Regions from separate parts of the Streptomyces sp. NPDC002076 genome, predicted to be linked through region 2. Evidence: predicted binding sites of a transcription regulator. Region 2 holds the regulator's gene; the other holds the start of a gene.
What was found. Region 2 encodes HspR, which represses chaperone genes until heat shock. Its sites were predicted from a motif close to TTGAGNNNNNNNNNCTCAA; they were not measured.

Region 1: the regulator HspR is predicted to act here: its motif matches at 2,530-2,548, upstream of lon (endopeptidase La).

Annotation. Positions count from the first base shown of each region.
Region 1 covers NZ_JBSFDI010000001.1:12,435-20,062, reverse strand. The annotation lists gene ACWCQS_RS00090 (response regulator transcription factor) at 1-610, opposite strand, end outside; gene ACWCQS_RS00085 (spermine/spermidine synthase domain-containing protein) at 724-1,401, opposite strand; gene ACWCQS_RS00080 (rhomboid-like protein) at 1,598-2,422, shown strand; gene lon (endopeptidase La) at 2,571-4,991, shown strand; gene ACWCQS_RS00070 (serine/threonine-protein kinase) at 5,146-6,096, shown strand; gene ACWCQS_RS00065 (hypothetical protein) at 6,310-6,906, shown strand; gene ACWCQS_RS00060 (DUF1153 domain-containing protein) at 7,023-7,460, shown strand; gene ACWCQS_RS00055 (hypothetical protein) at 7,496-7,628, shown strand, end outside.
Region 2 covers NZ_JBSFDI010000020.1:35,017-42,644, forward strand. The annotation lists gene dnaK (molecular chaperone DnaK) at 1-470, shown strand, start outside; gene grpE (nucleotide exchange factor GrpE) at 467-1,141, shown strand; gene dnaJ (molecular chaperone DnaJ) at 1,178-2,347, shown strand; gene ACWCQS_RS33725 (heat shock protein transcriptional repressor HspR) at 2,353-2,802, shown strand; gene ACWCQS_RS33730 (fibronectin type III domain-containing protein) at 2,854-4,884, opposite strand; gene ACWCQS_RS33735 (sugar ABC transporter substrate-binding protein) at 5,180-6,286, shown strand; gene ACWCQS_RS33740 (LuxR C-terminal-related transcriptional regulator) at 6,637-7,628, shown strand, end outside.

The sequences.
Region 1 (7,628 bases), on a different contig from region 2:
ACACCTCGGCCAGCAGCTGCTCCCGGGAGAGCACCGCGCGCGGGGTGTTCGCCAGGCACACCAGCAGGTCGAACTCGGTGGGCGTGAGGTGGACGTCCTCGGACTTCACCCGCACCCGGCGCTGTGCGTGGTCGATCTCCAGTTCGCCGAGCCGCAGGATGCCGGAGCGCGGGGTGGCCGCGGCCAGTGCCGCCCGCTCCACCCGGCGCAGCAGCACATGCACCCGTGCGGCCAGCTCCCGCATCGAGAACGGCTTGGTCATGTAGTCGTCCGCGCCGACGCCGAGACCGACCAGCATGTCCGTCTCGTCGTCGCGCGCGGTCAGCATCAGTACCGGCACCGGGCGCTGTGCCTGCACCCGCCGGCAGACCTCCAGGCCGTCGAAACCCGGCAGCATGATGTCGAGGATCAGCAGATCGGGCTGCCAGGCCTCGGCCGTGTCGACGGCGGCCGGGCCGTCCGTCGCGGTCTGTACGAGAAATCCCTCGGCGCGCAGCCGGGCCGCGATGGCGTCGACGATCGTGGGATCGTCCTCGACGACCAGCACCCGGCGCTGTGCGCCCGGGGTGGTCGTCGCCGCGCCGCTCTGGGAGGTATGTGTCTGCTCCATCGCCCGCCCCTGCTTGTTGCTTTCCGGAACCCGTGGGGTGATCCCATGTCTGCGATTGACGCTTGAATGATCCGCGTCAGGGCAGCACATTACGGGGATCCACCATCCTGTCGCTATCCAGGGCGGAGGGCGAGGTGCACGGCGTCCGGAACGCCCCGGGCAACGGGGACCTCTTCGGTACGCACCTGCTGGAACCCGGCATTCCGCAAGCTTCCTTCAAATTCCGGAGAGGGTTCGGCGGACCATACCGCGAGCACCCCTCCGGGGCTCAACACCCTTGCGCAGGCGGCCAGTCCGGCCGGTGAGTACAGCGTGTGGTTGTCGTCCGTGACGGTCCAGCCGGGGCCGTTGTCGATGTCCAGGCAGAGCGCGTCGAACGTGTCGGATGTCTCATTGACGAACGCCGTGAAATCGTCCTGCACGATCTCGGTGCGCGGGTCGCCGAGCGCCGCGGCGGAAATCTCCGCCAGCGGGCCGTCCCGGTGCCAGTCGATGACGGCGGGCTCCCGCTCGACGACGGTGATCCGGCCCCACCCGGGGTCCGCCGCGGCATGTGCGAGTGAGAATCCCACTCCCAGCCCGCCGATCAGCACCTTCGGCTCCGGCCGCCCATTCAGCGCCCGGTGTGCGGCGTCGACCAGCAGCCGCTCCGAGCGCCCGTCGGAGGTGTCCATCAGGAAGCAGCCGTTGGCGATGATCTGCAACAGTGCGCCGTGCCGGCGCAGCACCACCTCGCCGTAGGGGCCGTCGCGCCGGTCGAGGACCACGGGGGAGTCGTACGCGGCAGTCATGCACCCATATTCCTTGAACACACCTTGACCTGCACAGGAATTAGGGATGTCGCACTGATGTGCACCCTTGCGGTGCGGGGCGCGGACGCAGCCGGAACGTAGGAGGTTGCTGTGAATCGGGTCTCGCGTGGCGTCGGTCATAGACAGCGGCCCCCGGAACCCGAAGGGTTGGGCGCGACGGAAGGAGTGCCACAGCGTGGAACGGACCGCGACGGGCCCTGCGACGGCCGCGTCCCCGCCCCTGCCGGGCGTGCCCCAGCCGGACGGCACCGCCGCCGTCCCGGTCCCCGCGATCGCGGACCTGCTGGACGGCATGCCACGTCAGCGGCATGCCACGCTCCCCGCTCCCGGACCCGCCTTCACCGACCCGCGCCCGACCGCACCGCTGCGGCTCCCGTTTCCGCTCCCGCGACTGTGGCGCCTGCTGCCCACCCCCACCGGCACGCCGTTCACCTTCGCCTACACGGCCGTCCTGGCCGTCACCTCCGTGGTCGCGGCCCTGGCCGACCCCGCCCTGGTGCACGCGCTCTACCAGGACTCCAGCACGGACGTGGCCCATCTGGTGCGCACGCCGGGGGTGGTGCTGCCGGCGAGCGCACTGTGGATCGCGGGCGGGGTCCTCTCCCCGTACGCGCTGGCGTTCGTGCTGGTGCTCACCGCGCTGGAGCGGCGGATAGGCGGCGCGCGTGCGGCCTGCGTCTTCCTCGCCGGGCACGTCCTGGCCACACTCGCCACCGAGATCCCCGTGGGCCTGGCCGTCCTGGTCGGCCACCTCCCGCCCACCTCACTGCACCGCCTCGACTACGGCATCAGCTTCGGCGTCGCGGCCAGCATCGGTTCGCTGGCGGGGCTCCTGCGCCCCTGGCTCCGCTGGCCCCTCCTCACTGTGACGGCTGCCGAGCTCATCGGCGACCTGATCGCCCTGGAGGATCCGATGACGAACTGGGGTCACCTGATCGCGCTGACGATAGGTGTGGCGAGCTGGCCTTTCGTACGCCGGTGGGCTGAAGCGCCCCGATAGGGGCCCACGCACCCGCACCCGCGAACGCACCTTCCACGGCACCTCCTTGGGCGAACTTGATCGCTGAGAGCGAACAAGCAAGGGGAACACCAGCCCATCCCCAGCAGTTGAGTCGACATAGCTCAACTTGACTGCCGAAGGGGAGATCATGGCTACTGAGTCCACGGCGTTCACGCTCGTCCTGCCCGTGCTGCCGCTCGACGACGAGGTCGTGCTGCCCGGCATGGTGGTTCCGCTGGACCTGAGCGACGCCGAGGTACGGGCCGCGGTGGAGGCTGCGCAGGCCGCCGCCCGGTCGGAACCGGGCAAGCCCAGGGTGCTGCTGGTGCCACGCATCGACGGCACATACGCGAAGACCGGTGTGCTGGGCACGGTCGAGCAGGTCGGCCGGCTGGCCGACGGTGACCCGGGGGCTCTGATCCGCGGCCGGAGCCGTGTGCGCATCGGAGCCGGCACCACCGGTCCCGGCGCGGCCCTGTGGGTCGAGGGCGCCCGCATCGACGAGAGCGTGCCGGACCCGCTGCCGGGGCAGGTCGCCGACCTCGTCAAGGAGTACAAGGCGCTCGCCACCACCTGGCTGAAGAAGCGCGGCGCCTGGCAGGTCGTGGACCGCGTCCAGGCCATCGACGACGTCTCCGCGCTCGCCGACAACTCCGGCTACTCGCCGTTCCTGACCACCGAACAGAAGGTCGAACTGCTGGAGACCGCCGACCCGGTGGCCCGGCTCAAGCTCGCCACGCAGCAGCTCCGCGACCACCTCGCCGAGCAGGACGTGGCCGAGACCATCGCCAAGGACGTCCAGGAGGGCGTCGACAAGCAGCAGCGCGAGTTCCTGCTGCGTCGTCAGCTGGAGGCCGTCCGCAAGGAACTGCGCGAGCTGAACGGCGATCAGGAAGGCGAGGAGTCCGACGACTACCGCGCCCGCGTCGAGGCCGCCGACCTGCCGGAGAAGGTCCGCGAGGCCGCGCTCAAGGAGGTCGACAAGCTGGAGCGGTCCAGCGACCAGTCCCCGGAGGGCTCCTGGATCCGCACCTGGCTGGACACCGTCCTGGAGATGCCCTGGAACGAGCGGACCGAGGACGCGTACGACATCCAGGGCGCCAAGGCGATCCTGGACGCCGAGCACGCCGGCCTCGAGGACGTGAAGGAGCGCATCACCGAGTACCTCGCGGTGCGCAAGCGCCGCAGCGACCGCGGGCTCGGTGTCATCGGCGGCCGGCGCGGCGGTGCCGTACTGGCCCTGGTCGGCCCGCCCGGCGTCGGTAAGACCAGCCTCGGTGAGTCGGTCGCGCACGCCATGGGCCGCAAGTTCGTCCGCGTCGCCCTCGGCGGCGTCCGCGACGAGGCCGAGATCCGCGGCCACCGCCGCACCTATGTCGGCGCGCTGCCCGGCCGGATCGTGCGGGCGGTCAAGGAGGCCGGCTCGATGAACCCTGTGGTCCTGCTGGACGAGATCGACAAGGTGGGCTCCGACTTCCGCGGCGACCCGGCCGCGGCCCTGCTCGAAGTCCTGGACCCGGCGCAGAACCACACCTTCCGGGACCACTACCTGGAGGTCGAACTCGACCTGTCGGACGTGGTCTTCCTGGCCACCGCCAATGTCCTGGAGGCCATCCCGGAGGCGCTCGCCGACCGTATGGAGATCGTCCGCCTGGACGGCTACACCGAGGACGAGAAGGTCGTCATCGCCCGTGACCACCTGCTCCCGCGCCAGCTGGAGCGGGCGGGGCTCGGCACGGACGAGGTCGCTCTGGACGAGAGCGCCCTGCGCAAGCTGGCCGGCGAGTACACCCGCGAGGCGGGCGTGCGCACCCTGGAGCGGTCCATCGCCCGCCTGCTCCGCAAGGTCGCGGCCCAGCACGAACTGGGCGAGCGGGAGCTGCCGTTCACCGTGACGGACGCCGACCTGCGCGACCTGATCGGGCGCCCGCACCACGTGCCCGAGTCCGCCCAGGACCCGGCCGAGCGCCGTACGGCCGTCCCCGGCGTGGCGACCGGCCTCGCGGTCACCGGCGCCGGCGGTGACGTGCTCTTCGTGGAGGCGTCCCTGGCCGACCCGGAGACGGGCGCGGCGGGCCTGACCCTGACCGGTCAGCTCGGTGACGTGATGAAGGAGTCGGCGCAGATCGCGCTGAGCTTCCTGCGCAGCCACGGCGCCGAACTGGAGCTGCCCGTCGGCGACTTGAAGGACCGGGGCGTGCACATCCACTTCCCGGCGGGCGCGGTCCCGAAGGACGGCCCGAGCGCCGGCATCACGATGACGACGGCTCTCGCGTCGCTGCTGTCCGGGCGGCTGGTCCGTACGGACGTGGCGATGACCGGCGAGGTCTCGCTGACCGGCCGGGTGCTGCCCATCGGCGGCGTCAAGCAGAAGCTGCTCGCCGCCCACCGCGCCGGGGTGACCACCGTGATCATCCCCAAGCGCAACGAACCCGACCTGGACGACGTCCCGGCCGAGGTGCTGGACAGGCTCGACGTCCACACCGTCACCGACGTCCGCCAGGTCCTGGAACTGGCACTCGCGCCCGCGACGAACGGCGCGACGCCGGAGGTTCCCGTGGCGGCGTGACGGACGCCGCGGGAAAGGCGAGGCCCGGGTCCCGTGAGGGAGGCCCGGGCCTTCGCCATGCGCTCGCAGGGGCGGGCGTAGGGGGGAGCCCAGGGGGATCGTACGAGGATCTTCGCATTGCGCTCATATCGGGATAGCTCGATAGAATTCAGTCGTGAGTTGGCCCCCCAAGACCCCCTCCGGTCTGATCGGGGCCGAGATCGCGGGCTACAAGGTGGAGCGCGAACTCGGTCGCGGTGGGATGGCCGTCGTCTACCGCGCCAGGGACCTGCGCCTCGGCCGGACGGTCGCCCTCAAGCTGCTCGCCCCCGAGTACACCAGGAACGACGCCTTCCGCCGCCGCTTCGCCCAGGAATCCCGGGTGGCCGCCGCCATCGACCACCCCAACATCGTCCCCGTCTTCGAGGCCGGCGAGTTCGACGGGGTCCTCTACATCGCCATGTGCTACGTCTCCGGGCAGGACCTGCGCGCCCTGATCGACCGGGAGGGCCCGCTGGCGGTGCCGGTCGCGCTGCGCATCGCGGCCCAGCTGGCCTCCGCCCTGGACGCGGCCCACGCGCGCGACCTGGTGCACCGGGACGTCAAACCCGGCAACGTCCTGATCGCCAAGGTCGTCGACAGCGACCACCCCGAGCACGTCTATCTCACCGACTTCGGGCTGGCCAAGAAGTCGCTGTCGCTCACCGGGTTCACCACCGCGGGCGAGTTCGTCGGCACCCTCGACTACGTGGCGCCCGAGCGGATCGCCGGGCGCCCGGTGGACGGCCGGGCCGACCAGTACAGCCTGGCCTGTGTGGTCCACGAGATGCTCACGGGCGCCCCGCCCTTCCGGCGGGAGGACCACCTGGAACTGCTGTGGGCGCACCAGTACGACCCGCCGCCCGTGCTCAGCAAGGAGCGGCCGGACATTCCGCCGGCCGCCGACGAGGTGCTGCACAAGGCCCTGGCCAAGGCCCCGGACGACCGTCACGGCACCTGTCTGGAGTTCGTCGCGGCCCTGCGGGCGGCCGTCGCCGACTGTGTGCCCCGCCGCCGTACGCCGACCCTGGTGGACCGGGTCCCGCCGCCGGAGCCACCTGCCTGGGCCCGGCGGTTCCTCGGCTGATCCGTGCCGCAGCTGATCTGTGCCGCTTACGCGGGCTTTACCCGACGCCTGTGAGTGCGTCAAGTCCCGAGTCCTCGGAACGTGACCCCGATTTCCCGTTCGGGCCTACTTGAAGCACGGCCTCACCGGAACGGAAATGAGGCGGTCCGAGGGAAACGGAAATCCTCCGGTAATCCCTCTCGGGAAATCCTCACAGTAATTGGGAGAAAGCTCATGACTCGTATCGTTCACACCCACGCCGACGCCCGTCCGAAGCGCCGAGGTCTGCGTTTCGCGACCCTCGCCGCCTCCGCCGCGCTGGTCACCGGGGGTGTCCTTCTGCCTGTCTCCAGTGCGATGGCGGCCCCGATGCCCACCTCGACCGTGGCCTTCGTCCACGGTGGCGGCGCCGGTGGAGCCGGTGGTGACGGCGGCGGCGGCCTGGTCGGTGGCGGCGGTGGTGCCGGTGGATCCGGTGGCGGCAGCGTCCTCGGCACCGGTGGTGACGGTGGGCAGGGCGGCAAGGGCGGCGACGGCGTCCTGGCCGGTGGTGGCGGCGGTGGCGGCGGTGGCGGCGGCGACGGCGTCGTCGGCGGCAAGGGCGGCGACGGCGGCGCCGGCGGCTTCGGCGTCCTGGCCGGTGGTGGCGGCGGCAGCGGCGGTGGCGGTGGCGACGGCACCCTCATCGGCGGCAAGGGCGGCAGCGGCGGCAAGGGCGGCGACAGCGTCTTCCAGGGCGGTAGCGGCGGCAAGGGCGGCAAGGGCGGCTTCGGTGGCCTGTTCGGCGGCGCCGGCGGGTCCGGCGGGGCCGGTGGCTCCAGCCTCTTCTGACCGTCTCCTGTGACCGTCGACGGGGTGGGGGCCACCCGGCCTCCACCCCCGACCGGGCCACAGCGCCCGCACATGAAAAGCCCCACCACACCCCTGATCGGAAAAGGAGACCCCCGATGCCCATGAACTCCTGGCGGCGTCCCCTCACCCTCGCGGCGGCCTCCGTGGCTCTCGTCACCGCCACCGCGTGCGCCGCCCAGGCGGCCACTCACACGGCCCCGGTAGCCGGCGGCTACGCGGCCGCGCCGGCTCATCCGTCCGCGCACTGCGGAGAGGGCGGCGAAGGCGGCAAGGGCGGCGCGCCCGGCAAGCCGGGTGAGCCGGGCAAGCCGGGCAAGCCGGGCTGCTCCCCGCTCGACCTGCACGACCTGCCCGACAAGCCGAAGTCGGATCTCTCGCGGCTGGACAAGGCGCGGATCGCGCTGGCCGTGCTGACCGGCCGGGTGACCCAGGCCGACGCGGCCAAGAAGTACAAGATCTCGGAGAAAGAGATCAGTACATGGGAGCGGCAGCTCCTGAACGGCGACTGGCTCGCATTTCTGCAGACGGACTGAAGTTCCGAGAAGAAGTTCAGAGAAAGGGAAATCCCATGCGCAGCCACTCCTGGAAATTCGGTGTCGGTCTCGCGGTCTCGACCGTGGTGATCGCCGGGGGCGCGATGGCCCCGGCCGCGATGGCCGACACCGGCCCCGTCGGCGGTGGATCCGGCGGCAGCCCGGGCA
Region 2 (7,628 bases):
AGGACCTCGGCACCGGCAAGGAGCAGAAGATGACCGTCACCGGCGGCTCCTCGCTGCCGAAGGACGAGGTCGACCGGATGCGCCAGGAGGCCGAGCAGTACGCGGAGGAGGACCACCGCCGCCGCGAGGCCGCCGAGACCCGCAACCAGGGCGAGCAGCTCGTCTACCAGACCGAGAAGTTCCTCAAGGACAACGAGGACAAGGTCCCGGGCGAGATCAAGACCGAGGTGGAGTCCGCCGTCGCCGAGCTGAAGGAGAAGCTCAAGGGCGAGGACACCGCCGAGATCCGCACGGCCACCGAGAAGGTCGCCGCCGTCTCGCAGAAGCTGGGCCAGGCCATGTACGCCGACGCCCAGGCCGCGCAGGCCGCGGGCGGCCCCGAGGGCGCCGCTCAGGGCGGCAAGGCCGCTGACGACGACGTGGTGGACGCCGAGATCGTGGACGACGAGCGCAAGGACGGTGCCGCGTGACGGAGGAGACCCCGGGCTTCGAGGAGAAGCCCGACGTCCCCTCCGGCGCGACCCCCGACGACGCCGAGTCGAAGGCCGCTCCCGAGGAGGGGGCGGCCCCGGCCGGGGACGGAAACGAGACTGCGGGTCTGGTGGCCCAGCTGGACCAGGTGCGCACGGCGCTGCAGGAGCGCACGGTGGACCTCCAGCGCCTCCAGGCCGAGTACCAGAACTACCGCCGCCGGGTCGAGCGGGACCGGATCACGGTCAAGGAGATCGCGATCGCGAACCTCCTGACCGAGCTCCTGCCCGTGCTCGACGACATCGGCCGCGCGCGGGAACACGGCGAACTGGTCGGCGGCTTCAAGTCGGTGGCCGAGTCGCTGGAGACCGTCGCGGCCAAGATGGGCCTGCAGCAGTTCGGCAAGGAGGGCGAGCCCTTCGACCCGACCATCCACGAGGCCCTGATGCACAGCTACGCGCCGGACGTCACCGAGACGACCTGCGTGGCGATCCTGCAGCCCGGGTATCGCATCGGCGAGCGCACCATCCGCCCCGCGCGGGTGGCCGTCGCCGAGCCGCAGCCCGGCGCGCAGACCGTCAAGGCCGAGGGTGCCGAGGACAAGGCGTCCGAGGCGAAGCAGGCCGGCGCCGCTGATGGCAAGGAGAACGGTGGCCCGGACGAGGGCTGACGTGAGGACACTCAAGGGGAAGGAGGGACGTCGGGGATGAGCACCAAGGACTTCATCGAGAAGGACTACTACAAGGTCCTCGGCGTCCCCAAGGACGCCACCGAGGCCGAGATCAAGAAGGCGTACCGGAAGCTCGCCCGCGAGTTCCACCCGGACGCCAACAAGGGCAACGCCAAGGCCGAGGAGCGCTTCAAGGAGATCTCCGAGGCGAACGACATACTCGGCGACCCCAAGAAGCGCAAGGAGTACGACGAGGCCCGCGCCCTGTTCGGCAACGGCGGCTTCCGCCCCGGGCCGGGCGCCGGCGGCTCCTTCAACTTCGACCTGGGCGACCTCTTCGGAGGCGGCACGACCACCCAGGGCGGCGGCTTCGGCGGCGGACTCGGTGACGTCTTCGGGGGCCTGTTCAACCGCGGCGGCGCGGGCACGACCCGTACCCAGCCGCGGCGCGGCCAGGACATCGACACCGAGGTCACGCTGAGCTTCACGGAGGCCATCGAGGGCGCCACGGTGCCCCTGCGCATGTCCTCCCAGGCACCCTGCAAGGCCTGTTCGGGCACCGGCGACAAGAACGGCACACCGCGCGTGTGCCCGACCTGTGTCGGCACCGGGCAGGTCGCCCGGGGCTCCGGCGGCGGCTTCTCGCTCACCGACCCCTGCCCCGACTGCAAGGGCCGTGGCCTGATCGCCGAGCACCCCTGCCTGGAGTGCAAGGGCAGCGGCCGCGCCAAGTCCTCGCGCACGATGCAGGTCCGCATCCCGGCCGGCGTCACCGACGGGCAGCGCATCCGGCTGCGCGGCAAGGGCGCGCCCGGCGAGCGCGGCGGACCGGCGGGCGACCTGTACGTGGTGGTGCACGTCGGCGCGCACCCGGTGTTCGGACGCAAGGACGACAACCTCACCGTCACCGTGCCGGTGACGTTCGCCGAGGCGGCCCTCGGCGGCGAGGTCCGGGTACCGACCCTCGGCGGCCCCGCGGTCACCCTGAAACTGCCGCCCGGCACGCCCAACGGCCGCACCATGCGCGCCCGGGGCAAGGGCGCGGTCCGCAAGGACGGCACTCGCGGGGACCTGCTGGTCACCGTCGAGGTGCGTGTTCCCAAGGACCTGTCGGGGAAGGCTCGTGACGCACTGGAGGCGTATCGCGAGGCGACCGCGGGCGAGGACCCGCGGGCGGAGCTGTTCGAGGCCGCGAAGGGAGACTGAGAGTGATGGACGGCCGTCGGCGTAATCCGTACGAACTGACCGAGGAGACCCCGGTCTACGTCATCTCGGTGGCGGCCCAGCTCTCCGGACTCCACCCGCAGACGCTGCGCCAGTACGACCGCCTGGGCCTGGTCTCCCCCGACCGCACCGCCGGCCGGGGCCGCCGCTACTCGGCCCGCGACATCGAACTGCTCCGCCAGGTGCAGCAGTTGTCGCAGGACGAGGGCATCAACCTGGCCGGTATCAAGCGCATCATCGAACTGGAGAACCAGGTCGCCGCCCTGCAGTCCCGGGTCGTGGAGCTGGAGGCGGCCCTGGACGGCGCGGCGGCCGCGATGCAGCAGCGTGAGGCGGCCGTCCACGCCTCCTACCGTCGCGACCTGGTCCCGTACCAGGAGGTCCAGCAGACCAGCGCGCTGGTCGTGTGGCGGCCGAAGGGGCGGCAGCAGGACTGAGTGGAACACGGTGAAGGGGCCCGCGGTCTTTCCGCGGGCCCCTTCGGCGTGTCAGGAACCGCTCGGCGGGGTGATGGCGTAGTCGGTCTCGGCGAAGGCCTCGGTGCCGTCCGCCCGGACGAGGGAGATCATGTAGTAGACCGTCGTGCCGACCGGGGCGTTCGTGTCGGTCCAGAACCAGCCGTCCCGGCTCTTGGCCACCGGGGGCTCGGTCAGCCGGACGAACCGGGCTTCGGCGCGGTCCCAGCGGTAGACGTGGAAGCCGGTCACCGAGGAGGTGTCCTCGTACGGACACCACGGCTCCACCCTGATCCCGCTCGCCGTCCTCCAGGTCGTCGTCTGGCAGCCCGCCGTGGCGTCCGGGACCGAGGTGGGCCGCAGGTCGAGCGCGGTCACCGGGACCGAGGCGACGGGCACGCTCCAGTCCTTGACGTCCGGATCGTCCTGGTAGGTCAGGGAGTTGCCGTAGACGTCCACGGCCACGACGAACAGGCGGTACGACTTGCCGTCGGCCGGCCAGGACAGCAGGGTCTGCGTCGTCGACGCGTTCACCTCCCCGAGGTACTCGGGGTCGTAGGACTCGTCCTGTTGCTGGTAGAGGCGGTAGGACGCCAGGTCCGGCGCCGTGCTGGGCTGCCAGGACAGGCGGATGCCGTACTCCAGCGGCTCGGCGGCGACGCCGGTGACGACCGGCGGTGGCGTCTCGTCGCCGGGCCGGGTCACGGTGACCTCGGCGGAGGGCACGGACCAGCGGCCGGAGGAGTCCTTGCGCAGCACCGTGTAGTGGTACGTGGTGCCGCGGCGGCCGGAGTGGTCCGTGCAGCCCCGCACGGTGTCGCCGTCGGCGTCCGTGCCGCTCGTGGGCGAATCGCAGGTGATGGTCTGCCAGTTGCGGGAGCCGTCGGCGGAGGCCGCCGAGCGGCGGACCGTGTAGTCGGCGGTGCCGGCGGGCTCGGTCCAGCCGAGCACCACCTCGCCGCTGCTCGTGCTCGCCGTGAGGGCTTGCGGCGGTGTGATGGTCCGGGTGCTGCTCACGACGGCGGACTCGGCGGCGTTGCCGTGCGCGTCGAGCGCGGCGACCTTGTAGTCGTAGGCCGTGCGGTAGGCCGCCGTGGTGTCCGTGTAGCCGGTGGACGTGGTCTCGGCGAGCACGGTGAAGGAGGTGCCGTCCGCGGCCTTGCGGTACACCCGGTAGCGGGTGGCGTCCTTGACGGACGTCCAGGACACCAGGTTGGCGTCCTCCGCGCCGGTGGCGGTGAGCTTCGGGGCGGCGGGCGGGGTCAGGTCCCGTGAGGGGACCGGGCCCTGGTCGGAGCTGCCGGGTGACTCGTTTCCGGCCTTGTCGTAGGCGCGGACCTCGTAGTAGTACGACTGCCCTGTCTGCGGCGGCCGTTCGCTGAAGCCGGTCGCCGTGGTCGTACCGATCCGTGTGTAGGTGCTGGTGCCCGCCACCCGGCGGTAGACGCGGTACCCGGCGAGGTCCATCTCCCTGTTCCGCGCCCAGCCTAGGACGGCGTGGATGCCGTCCGGGTCGCCCGTGTAGTAGTCCCAGGTGAGCCCGGTCGGGGCGAGCGGCCCGGTTGTGTCGACGGTGGCGGAGGTGCGCGGGGTGTAGGCGAACTTCACGCTCGCCGCGCCTGTCCAGTTGACGTAGTCGAGCCGCAGGGTGTGCGTGCCCCGCGGGACGGCCACGTTGACGCTCCTGGCCCGCGCGGCCGAGGTGTTGGACCACAGGTCCACCTTGCGGACACCGTCCAGATAGACCCGGATGCCGTCGGTTCCGGACACGGCGAACGTGAAGGGTCCGCCGGAGCCGAAGTCGCGCGTGACGGTCCAGCGGACGCCGAAGTTGTCCTTCGGCAACCCGGTGACGGGCGCACCGGTCCAGTTCTGGTCGACGACGGTGTCGCAGTCGGACTTCTTCGCAGTGCCGGAGAACGTGGTGTTCGCGTAGAACGTCCGCTTGTAGACCGGCGATGCGCATGTCGTGGCGGCGGAGGCGGGCAAGGTGGCCGCGTTGAGCAAAGTACCGGCGGTGGCGAGTGCGACGGCCGTGGCGGCCCCGCGTCTGGCTGGGTTCATTCGGTCCTCTGGTCGAGTCGGGAAAGCGGCGCGCGGCCGCCGAAGATCACGACTCGCGGAGAACCCGGTTGGTTGTACCGATCTTTGCCGACCCATGAACTCCGTTTGAATGGAGGGTCCGTAAAGAGCATTTGGAGGTGATTCCGCTGCCCCTTCACAGGGTCAGCCGAGCGTGGTGTTGCGGACTCGTTAAGTGGTTACGCTTGACGCCGGGTGTGGCCTCCGCGTTGTCTTTTCAGACACCTGGGTCGTATAGCAGCCCTACGTCCGGAACGCACATGAAGTGAGCCCTCGAATGCGTCGTATCGCCATATCCGTGGCCGCATCCACGATGACCCTTTCGCTCGCCGGATGCGGCGTGCTGGGAGCGACGGGGGACGGCGCGAGCGCGAGCCCGAGCAAGGGCAACGACATCACCGTGGGCCTGTTGCTGCCGGAGAAGGCGAACACCCGTTACGACAAGTTCGACTACCCCATCATCCAGAACAAGGTGGCCGAACTCACCGGCAAGCACGGCAAGGTCGAGTACGACAACGCCGACGCGGACGCATCCCGGCAGGCCTCGCAGATGCAGAAGATGATCGACGAGAAGGTCGACATCATCATGCTCGACGCGGTCGACTCGCACGCCATCGCACCCGAGGTGAAGAAGGCCAAGGATGCAGGCATCCCGGTCATCGCCTACGACCGTCTGGCCGAGGGCCCGATCGACGCCTACGTCTCTTTCGACAACGAGCTCGTCGGCGAGGTGCAGGGCCGCACCCTGCTGGAGGGCATCGGGTCGAGCGCCGACACCTCCAGCAAGATCGTCATGGTGAACGGCTCGCCCACCGACCCCAACGCCAAGCAGTTCAAGCAGGGCGCCCTCTCCGAGCTGACCGGCAAGGTGACGGTCGCGGCGTCGTACGACACCACGGACTGGAAGCCGGAGCTCGCCGCGACCGAGATGGCCAAGGCGATCGCCGTGATCGGCAAGAACAACATCGCCGGCGTCTACGCCGCCAACGACGGCATGGCCGGCGGCGTCATCAAGGCCCTGAAGGCGGCCGGCGTCACGAACATGCCCCCGATCACGGGCCAGGACGCCGAACTCGACGCGGTCCAGCGGATCGTGGCCGGCGAGCAGTTCATGAGCGTCTACAAGCCCTACCCGGACGAGGCCGAGGCCGCCGCGCAGATGGCCGTCGCCAAGGTCCAGGGCAAGGACATCCAGTTCGACGCGCTCACCCAGGACAAGGTCGACAGCCCCACCGACAAGAACATCCCGTCGAAGCTGATCCAGCCGACCGCCCTGACCAAGAGCAACATCAAGTCCACGGTCATCGCGGACGGCATCTACACGGTGGGCGACATCTGCACGGCCCAGTACAAGACGGCCTGTGCGACGCTCGGTCTGAAGTAGGGGGCGTTCCTCCGCGCCCCTGAGGGCAGTCCCTAGGGGCGCGGAGCGCCTCGCGCCACCCCCGTGGGCGCGGGGCGCGGCCCCGGCGGGGCGGGGGGGTGCCGGGCCAGGGCCGCTCCGGGTGTCCGGTGCTCAGGTGACACCCGGAGGAAGCGGGACCAACGATGCCGTGACGCAGTCCGCCCCACCACCATCAGCTTGTTGCAATGCGAGGGGCGGAGCCTGCCCCATACCCGGACATAACTGCGCTTTAAGGCCGCCCTGTTGCGGAGAGCCGTGTTGCGGACCCGGTCGGCGCCCGCGCATAGTTGCGCTGCGGAAGTGACAGCACACCGGGGGTGAAATGGGCGATGGCCGGGCGCGGGGCGGAGCAGCATCCACACGGCGCCGACCGACTGTGCGCGGCCGGCGACCGGGTCTATTCCCGGGCCGTACGCCGGGGGCGCGTGCCGCGCACTGACTCCGAGGCGGTGCCCTGTCTGCTGGAACTGGGCCTGCTGCACCCGGATCCCGACGACATGGACTGGCTGGTGCCGACCTCCCCGCAGGAGGTCATGACCAGGCTGCTGCGCGGGGTCTACGACGAGGTCAGCGAGAGCCAGCAACGCGTGGGCTCGGCGGTGGCCGCCTTCGAGTGGTACGCCGGGCTCGGCCGTCAGCTGGGCGCGCTGGCCGCACCGGCCGAGGGCAGCGCGATCCGGGTGCTGGACGGGCTCTCCCGGATCCAGGCCGCGATGGACGAGGCGACCGAGGCCTGCACGACCGAGGTGCTCACCGTGCAGCCGGGCGGCATCCGCCGGGAGGCGGAACTGACGGAGGGCCTGCACCGGGCGCTGGCCCTGCGTGGCCGGGGCGTGCGCATGCGCGACCTCTACACCCATGTGGCCCGCCACGGCCAGGGCCTGCTGAACTACCTGGAGCTGATGGGCGACACGGTGGAGGCCCGGACGCTGGACGAGGTCATCGACCGCCTGATCCTCTTCGACCGCACGGTGGCCTTCATCCCGGCGAACGCCGACCGCACGATGGCCCTGGAGCTGCGCCACCCGGCCCTGGTGGAGTACCTGGTGACGGTCTTCGAACGCCTGTGGCGCCTGGCCATCCCGCTCACCGCCCCACTGCCCGACACCGGCATCGAGGGCATCTCGCACCGCGAGCAGTCCATCGCCGCGCTGCTCGCCGAGGGCCATCAGGACGCGGTGATCGCCGAGCGGCTCGGCATCAGCGTGCGCACCTGCCGCGCCCATATCGCCCGGCTGTCGGAGACGCTGGGCGCGGCCAGCCGCACCCAGCTGGGCGTCCGGATCGCCCAGGTGGGCCTGGACGGTCACCGGGGCTCCGG